One region of the Pseudomonas sp. EU05-FHT14B02 genome, then DNA from elsewhere that is predicted to be linked to it. Evidence: riboswitches for the same ligand, from Rfam matches in the RefSeq annotation. Region 1 holds a riboswitch; the other holds the start of a gene.

What was found. Region 1 has a riboswitch for cobalamin ahead of AC3WTM_RS26080 (CbtB domain-containing protein). Riboswitches for the same ligand answer to the same signal wherever they lie in the genome.
Region 2: it holds a riboswitch for cobalamin, as region 1 does, so the genes downstream of both, cobO (cob(I)yrinic acid a,c-diamide adenosyltransferase) here and AC3WTM_RS26080 (CbtB domain-containing protein) in region 1, are expected to answer to the same signal.

The regions. Positions count from the first base shown of each region.
Region 1 is NZ_JBYTDD010000035.1:74,468-78,846, reverse strand. It holds partial or broken gene cobN (cobaltochelatase subunit CobN) at 1-391, opposite strand, end outside; gene cobW (cobalamin biosynthesis protein CobW) at 395-1,465, opposite strand; cobalamin riboswitch at 1,569-1,781, opposite strand; cobalamin riboswitch at 1,987-2,212, shown strand; gene AC3WTM_RS26080 (CbtB domain-containing protein) at 2,334-2,525, shown strand; gene AC3WTM_RS26075 (CbtA family protein) at 2,537-3,244, shown strand; gene AC3WTM_RS26070 (cobalamin biosynthesis protein) at 3,241-3,654, shown strand; gene cobM (precorrin-4 C(11)-methyltransferase) at 3,736-4,379, shown strand, end outside.
Region 2 is NZ_JBYTDD010000044.1:10,688-15,066, reverse strand. It holds gene bluB (5,6-dimethylbenzimidazole synthase) at 1-645, opposite strand, end outside; gene AC3WTM_RS28285 (cobyrinic acid a,c-diamide synthase CobB) at 642-1,979, opposite strand; gene cobO (cob(I)yrinic acid a,c-diamide adenosyltransferase) at 1,976-2,587, opposite strand; cobalamin riboswitch at 2,671-2,904, opposite strand; gene AC3WTM_RS28275 (hypothetical protein) at 3,058-3,642, shown strand; gene AC3WTM_RS28270 (PQQ-dependent sugar dehydrogenase) at 3,709-4,379, shown strand, end outside.

The DNA.
Region 1 (4,379 bases):
CATCGACGGTGCTCAAGTCGCTGAGCTCCGGGTCCGGGCGATCATCACCCGGGACCAGAATCAGCTGCACGCCGCGCTGCGACAGCTCGACCAGACGCTCGATGCCGTAACGCCAATAGGCGATACCGCCGTGCAGCGAGATCAGAATGACCTTGGCGTGGCGCAAGACTTCATCGACGTACAGGTCAACCGAGGCGTGGTTCTGCACCTGCATCGGATTGGCCAGGCGCACGCTCGGGTAATCGTCGGGCAACTGCTGCGCCGCTTCGGCGAGCAGCGCCAGGCTGGAATCGCCGCTGCACAGGACCACCAGCTCGGCGGGGGTTTGTCCAAGGTCGGCAATGTTGTCATCCGACACGAAACCGCCGGGCTGGGTCCTGAGCAGGTGCATGGCTTACACGCTGAGCGCGGCGCGCAATTGCGCTTCGAGAACAGTGGCGTCCAGTTCCTGGCCGATCAGCACCAGGCGAGTGACTCGCGCCTCTTCGGCGCCCCACTGGCGGTCGAAGTGCTTGTCAAAACGCGTACCCACGCCCTGGATCAGCAGGCGCATCGGCTTGTTCGGAATCGCCGCAAACCCCTTGACGCGCAGGATGCCGTGCTGAACCACCAACTGGGTCAGCGCATCCAGCAGCAGGCTTTCGTCGGCTTGCGGCAGTTCGATGGAGATCGAATCGAAGGCGTCGTGATCGTGGTCATCATGATCGTCGTCGCCATCGTGATGATGGTCGTGGTGGCTGTGGCGGCTGTCGATGTGTTCTTCGGAGCCGACACCCAGGCCGATCAGCACGTCCAGCGGCAGGCGACCACTGCTGGCTTCGATGATTTTCACCGCTGGCGGCAACTCCTCGGCGACTTCCAGGCGCACACGGGCCAGGTCCGTCGGGTTGATCAGGTCGGTTTTGTTGAGGATTACCAGGTCAGCGCTGGCCAATTGGTCAGCGAACAGTTCGTGCAGCGGCGATTCGTGGTCCAGGTTCGGGTCGAGTTTGCGCTGGGCGTCGACCTGATCCGGGAACGCGGCGAAGGTGCCGGCGGCCACGGCCGGGCTGTCGACCACGGTGATTACCGCATCTACCGTGCAGGCACTGCGGATTTCCGGCCACTGGAATGCCTGCACCAGCGGTTTGGGTAACGCCAGACCGGACGTTTCGATGAGAATGTGGTCCAGATCGCCGCGACGGGCCACCAGTTCGCGCATCACCGGGAAGAATTCTTCCTGGACGGTGCAGCACAGGCAGCCGTTGGCCAGTTCATAGACACGGCCATTGGCTTCTTCTTCGGTGCAACCGATGGAGCATTGCTTGAGGATTTCGCCGTCGATGCCCAACTCGCCAAATTCGTTGACGATCACCGCGATGCGGCGACCCTGGGCGTTGTCGAGCATGTGCCGCAGCAGCGTGGTTTTACCCGAGCCGAGAAAGCCTGTAACGATGGTGACGGGGAGTTTGGCCAGTGTTTTCATCGGATGCCCTATGGCTAAGCTGGCGGGCATACGGGACGACAACCGGCAACGCGCACGCGCGTGCCTGAAGAGTTCGCCACCGGATCACCCCGCCCGGTTGAAAGTGAGAATCTGTGACGAGGCAGGTCTCCTGGCTGACGGTGTGCCGGGCTTGAGCCTGGCATTCGCTGCGCCTTCCCGCCGGCCCCATGGATTGAGTCAGCAGTGGCGTGGCAACGAACATCACCGTTCACAGTTGCGGGGGCAGCCGCGGCATTGACCGCGTTCCCTTCTTAGCTTCGACAAACGCCGAAGAACCTCGAAAGCGCAAGGCTACGCATGGTCTTGGGGCGGGTCAATGTTCATGCTGAGTTCTGTAGCGCCTGTAACGACGCCATCGCGAGCAAGCTCGCTCCCACAGGGGATGGGGTTCTTTGAGAAAAATGCGGTCAAATGCAGGAGCGAGCTCGCTCGCGATTGAGTCGACCCGGTTCCGAATTGAGAACCCCTGCCAATTGACGCCCAACCCCCGCCCATGCTCTCCTACACACCTTGTTACGGGTGCCCTTCACAGGGTGAAACGGGAAACCGGTGAATCATGTGCTTTACTCTTAAGCCATGTCAGTCCGGTGCTGCCCCCGCAACGGTAAGCGAGCGAAGCGTCAGATCCACTGTGCCACTGCGGCATGGGAAGGTGATGCTTTCAGGTCCAGGCGCAAGCCTTTGCCCCTCGTGAGCCCGGAGACCGGCCCGCAACACAAAGTGACCAGTACGATCACTGAACCAACAAACCCGCGGTGGGCGGGCGCTGTTTGAAACCTTGCGCGCCTGGTCGTGCGGGTTTTTGCATGCGCTCTTATTCCCCGCTGACAGACCAGAGGGAAACGCCATGTCGATCATCAGCAGCGCCGAACACACAGCCGCGAGCACCACTTCAACCCTGACCCAACGTCTGGCAGCCGCCGTCTGCGCGTCGATCCTGGGCGCGTGCCTTGTGTATTTCGCCGGTTTCTCGCACATCGAAGCGGTGCACAACGCCGCCCACGATACCCGCCACAGCTCCGCGTTCCCGTGCCATTGAGAGCTGTCGACATGATCAAGCGTATTGTGCAAACCGCAGGTTTCACCGGGCTGCTGGCCGCCCTGTTGCTGACCCTGCTGCAAAGTTTCTGGGTCGCCCCGCTGATTTTGCAGGCCGAGACCTACGAAAAAGCCGAACCGGCCGCTGTTGAAATGCATGAACACGCCGACAGTGCGGTGTCTGCCCACACTCACGATGCACAAGCCTGGGAGCCGCAAGACGGCTGGCAGCGCGTGCTGTCGACCACCGGTGGCAACCTGGTGGTGGCGGTGGGTTTCGCCCTGATGCTGGCCGGCCTGTACACCTTGCGTGCGCCGACCAAAACCTCTCAAGGCCTGCTCTGGGGCCTGGCCGGTTACGCGACCTTCGTGCTCGCGCCGACTCTCGGCCTGCCACCTGAATTGCCAGGCACTGCCGCCGCCGACCTGGCACAACGGCAACTGTGGTGGGTCGGTACCGCCGCCTCCACCGCCGTCGGTATTGCACTGATCGTGTTCAGTCGTCACTGGCTGATGAAAGTCCTCGGCGCGGCGATCCTCGCCGTTCCCCATGTGATTGGCGCGCCGCAACCGGAGGTGCATTCGATGCTTGCTCCAGAGGCGCTGGAAACCCGGTTCAAAATCGCTTCGCAACTGACCAACGTGGCATACTGGCTGGCCCTGGGCCTGATCAGCGCCTGGTTGTTCCGTCGCAAAAGCGATGGTCAATACAACGCATGACTGACGTCAGCACAGCGCCGACCCTGGTGGTCGGCCTGGGCTGCCAACGGGGCTGCCCCGTCAGCACGTTGCTGGCGCTGCTCGATCAGGCGCTGGAGGCGCACCAGATTGCCCGTCATGAAATCAAGGCGCTGGCCAGCATCGATTCGAAGCGCGACGAACCTGCACTGATCGAACTGGCTCAGCAACTCGGCCTGGAACTGATGTATTTCAGCAGTGAGCAACTGGCCGCTTATGAACCGCAACTCAGCCATCAATCGCAAATAGCGTTTGAACGCACCGGTTGCTACGGCGTTGCGGAAAGCGCCGCACTGGCCCTGGCCGAACAACTGGCCCAGGCCCCGGCAAAACTGCTGATTCCACGACAAAAATATGCCCAGGCAACCCTGGCATTGGCTGGCGCTGCGTAAAAACCCATAATCCCCGCCTTTGATCATGAACATTCTTCATCTGAAGACCTGTTCAGCCCCTTTTTCCCACAGGAACCGACGATGACCGTCTACTTCATTGGCGCAGGTCCCGGCGACCCCGAACTGATCACCGTCAAGGGCCAGCGCCTGATTCGCAGTTGCCCGGTGATCATTTATGCCGGCTCACTGGTGCCTGCCGCCGTACTGGAAGGTCACTGTGCCGAACAGGTGGTCAACAGCGCCGAACTGCACCTGGAACAGATCATCGACCTGATCAAGACCGCCCACGCCAAAGGCCAGGATGTGGCCCGGGTGCACTCCGGCGATCCGAGCCTGTATGGCGCCATTGGCGAGCAGATTCGCTATCTGCGTGAACTGGGCATTGCGTTCGAAATCGTACCCGGCGTGACTGCCACAGCCGCTTGCGCAGCGCTCCTGGGCGCGGAACTGACCCTGCCGGACATTTCGCAGAGCGTGATCCTGACTCGCTACGCCGACAAAACCGCCATGCCACCCGGAGAGGAATTCTCCAGCCTGGCGCAGCACGGCGCGACCATGGCGATTCATTTGGGGGTCAGTCACCTGGCGAAGATCGTCGAGGAACTGCTGCCGCATTACGGTGCCGATTGCCCGATTGCAGTGGTGCACCGCGCGAGCTGGCCGGATCAGGATTGGGTGGTGGGCACGCTGGCAGATATTGCCGGGAAGGTTGAATCGAAGGGATT
Region 2 (4,379 bases), on a different contig from region 1:
ACTCACTCCCCAATAATTTTCATACAGCAATTCATGTAGCGGACGCGCCTGCGCCCAGCCTTCGAGCACCAGCATCGGCGCCGGATAGAACTCCCTCACCGGCCCCAGGCACAGCACGGCCAACGGCTTGGCACCCAGCGGCAACCTCAACAGGTCCGCCAGTGCCTGTGGTTCGAACAGCGACACCCACCCCATACCCAGCCCTTCGGCACGGGACGCCAGCCACAGGTTCTGGATCGCGCAGGACAACGAAGCCATGTCCATTTCCGGCAGCGTGCGGCGGCCGAAGATATGCTGCTCGCGGTCGTCCATCAGTGCGGCGACCAGCACCTCGGCGCAATCGTTGATGCCTTCCACCTTGAGCTTCATGAACTCATCGCTGCGCTCGCCAAGGGCTTCGGCGGTGCGAATGCGTTCTTCTTCTACCAGGGCCTGGATTTGCCCGCGCAAGGCGCGATCGCTGATGCGAATGAAGCGCCAGGGCTGCATCAGGCCGACACTGGGTGCCTGATGCGCGGCTTCGAGCAGGCGACGGAGCAATTCGGGCTCGACGGTGCCGCCGCTGAAGTGGCGCATGTCGCGGCGCTCGGCGATGGCGCGGTACACCGCCGCGCGTTCGGCTTCGCAAAATGCGTTATCCGTCATGGCCTCTTCGCGGGCAAGCCCGCTCCCACAGGGTTTTGGTCAGGCGCAAACAGTGCGGCAATCGCCGACGGATTGGACGGAAAATAGAAATGCACATAAGAGGCCGTCATCCGCCCCTCACGATAAACCGCTTCTGCCCCTCGCCCGCCGTTAGGGCTCAAGCCACGGGCAATCGGCACCAGTTCAGTGGTGGTCAGCGAATGATGGTAGGTGTGCCCACGCAGCAAACCTTCCGGCAGTTCCACCGCCTGCAACGCCAGCGCCGCCAGGCGCTTTTGCATCACTGCATCACCACTGAGCAGGCCAACCAGTTCGGCGCGAGTACCCTCGACATCGGTCAGGGAATCGAGCAGATACAGCATGCCGCCACACTCGGCGAGCAGCGGTTTGCCTGCCTGGTGGTGGGCGCGGATCGCATCGAGCATCGCGGTGTTTTGCGCCAGTGCAACGTGGTGCAGTTCCGGGTAACCGCCTGGCAGATACAGGCTGTCCGCCTGCGGCAACACACAGTCACGGATCGGCGAGAAGAATGACAATTCGGCGCCCATCGCCCGCAGCAGATCCAGGCTCGCGCCGTAGGTGAACGCAAAGGCTTCATCGCGGGCGACGGCAATGCGCACGCCGGCCAGCAGCGGTTCGGCCGCGATCACATCAGGTGCGGCGAATTCGACTGCCGGTGGCAGCGCGACCTCGCAACTGCTGGCCAGGGCATCGGCTGCCGCGTCGAGGCGCAGGTCGAGATCATTCAACTCACTGGCCTGCACCAGCCCCAGGTGCCGGCTCGGCAGTTCGATCCCGGTTTCCCGGGACAGCGCGCCGTACCAGCGCAAACCTTCAGTCAGGCTGCCTTCGAGCAGTTGCGCGTGGCGCAGCGTGCCGACACGATTGGCCAGCACGCCGGCGAACGGCAAGTCCGGCTGATAACGCGCCAACCCCAGGGCCAATGCGCCAAAGGTCTGGGCCATGGCGGTGCCATCGATCACCCCCAGCACCGGCACACCGAAATGCCGCGCCAGATCGGCGCTCGACGGCGTACCGTCGAACAACCCCATGACGCCTTCGATCAGGATCAGGTCGGCTTCAGCGGCGGCTTCCCAAAGCAACCGGCGACTCTCCTGCTCGCCAACCATCCACATGTCCAGCTGATACACCGGCGCACCGCTGGCGCGCTCGAGGATCATCGGATCGAGAAAGTCGGGCCCGCACTTGAACACTCGGACCTTGCGCCCCTGATTGCGATGCAATCGGGCCAGTGCCGCGGTGACGGTAGTCTTGCCCTGGCCGGAGGCCGGCGCGGCAATCAGTACCGCCGGACAGTGTCGAGGCTGACTCACAATTCGACGCCTTTCTGCGCTTTGATCCCGGCTTGAAAGGCGTGCTTGATCACGCCCATTTCGGTGACGGTGTCAGCCATCTCGATCATCTCCGGCTTGGCGGCACGACCGGTGACCACCACGTGCTGCATCGGCGGTCGGGCCTGCAAGTCGCTGAGCACCTGATCGAGATCGAGGTAGCCGTGTTTGAGGGCGATATTCAGCTCATCGAGCACCACCAGACCGATGGACGGATCGCGCAACAGTTGCTGCGACACCGCCCAGGCGGCTTCGGCGGCGGCGATGTCGCGCTGGCGGTCCTGGGTTTCCCAGGTAAAGCCTTCGCCCATCACATGAAAACGCACCTGCTCGGGAAAGCGCCGGAAGAACAACTCCTCCCCTGTGCTGTTGCGGCCCTTGATGAACTGCACCACGCCGCATTGCATGCCGTGCCCCATGGCGCGGGCGAGCATGCCAAAGGCCGAACTGCTCTTGCCTTTGCCATTACCGGTCAACACCAGCAACAGGCCGCATTCGTTCGGGGAATTGGCGATGCGCTCGTCGATCACGGCTTTTTTGCGCTGCATGCGCGCCAGGTGGCGTTCGTCACGATCGGGGGTATCAGTCATGGGGGGAGCTCTCCGTTGAGGCAGGAATAACGGCGGGCAGGCACAAGAATAGAAGGCAACAAGCCTGGCATCGCCCACCGTGATGCCGCTGGATGAATCAGGCCGGTCTCCGGGCTCATGAGTGGCCGCGGGGCCAGACCGTGCGCCTTCCCGCATCAAATCGACACAGTGGCATCACACACAGTTTTCACTCATTTACCGTTGCGGGGGCAGCGCCGGAATTGCGGGCCTTCGACCAACAGAAGGACTCACTCACCGGCTTCCCTGTTTCACTCTGTCGACCCAAGCCACAGAGCACCTGAAACAAGCCGCGAAGGTTAGAGGGTTGGGGGTGGAGCGTCAATTAAAGCCGGGAGGCCATCGACCGAATAACTGCCATCAACCAATAAACTGACGTCAATCTTGTGCCACACTCCCAGCAGTGATATCAAAGAGCCACAAACTCACAACACAACAACAAGGGTGAGCCCATGCAAGGCATGATCATCAGCAATCCAAAGCTGGAATTCCTGCGCCCGGTGCTCGAACGCTGGTTCGAATGCATCGACCGTTACAACGCCGTCCGCGGTGATGGCGACACACCATACTGGCACGACGAGAAGGCCAATCTCGGACTACTGTCTGCCGCCGCCTGGATGGCCGAGATGGTCACGCTGCAACAGACGCCAACCCGCAAGCAGACCGAAGAAGGCGAACGCAACAGCCGCGCCGACCTGCTCCTGGCTTCACCCGAAACCCGCGCCTACATCCAGACCAGCCAACGCTGGCCACGGGTCAACAGCCTCAACTTGACCCAGGCCCTGCTCGACATCGCCAGCGATGCCAAGCGCCTGAGCCACGCCAGCGACCTGAAACTCGGCTGCCTGTTCGTCGCCCCGCAAAAAGCCCAGCAGGGCGCCACACCGGAAGAACTCCAGGACATGGTCGACGACCTGCAAAAGGAACACACCTGCGCTGTCGCCTGGTATTTCCCTTATGCCTACCGCAAGTTGCGCAACGAAGCCGGCAACTATCACCCCGGCATTGCGGTGCTGTTCAAGGAAGCTCGCGGCTGAAGGTTGAACCATCGGCCGACAACGCGCCTCTATGATTAGAACAAGGCACTCATGGGGAAGACCCGTATGCGCACGCCCCCGCTCGTTCTCGTTATCGCGCTCTGCGGAGGGCTCGCCGCTTGTGGCGGGACCGCCCGTCTGCAAGTCTCCGACGGCACCGGTCCTTCTCCTCAACTGCCAGAACCCGACAGAACGCTGATCCCGACCGTGAACATCGCCCCGGCCATTGGCTGGCCGCAGGGTGCGAAGCCCATCGCCGCCAATGGCACCCAAGTGACCGCTTTTGCCGAAGACCTGGATCACCCGCGCTGGCTTTATGTGCTGCCCAATGGCGATGTACTGGTAGCGGAAACCAATGCTCCCCCCAAACCCGAAGACGGCAAAGGCATTCGCGGCTGGCTCATGAAGAAATTCATGGGGCGTGCCGGAGCCAGGGTGCCCAGCGCCAACCGCATCACCTTGCTGCGCGACAAGGACCACGATGGGGTCGCGGAAACCCGCACGGTATTTCTGCAAAACCTCAACTCGCCCTTCGGCATGACCCTGGTCGGCAATGACCTGTATGTGGCCGACACTGATCGCCTGCTGCGCTTTCACTATGAAAGTGGTGATACGCAGATCAAGTCACCGCCGGCAAAAGTGGTCGACCTGCCGGGCGGCCTGCTGAATCACCACTGGACCAAGAACGTCATCGCCAGCAAGGACGGCAGCAAGCTGTACGTCACCGTGGGTTCCAA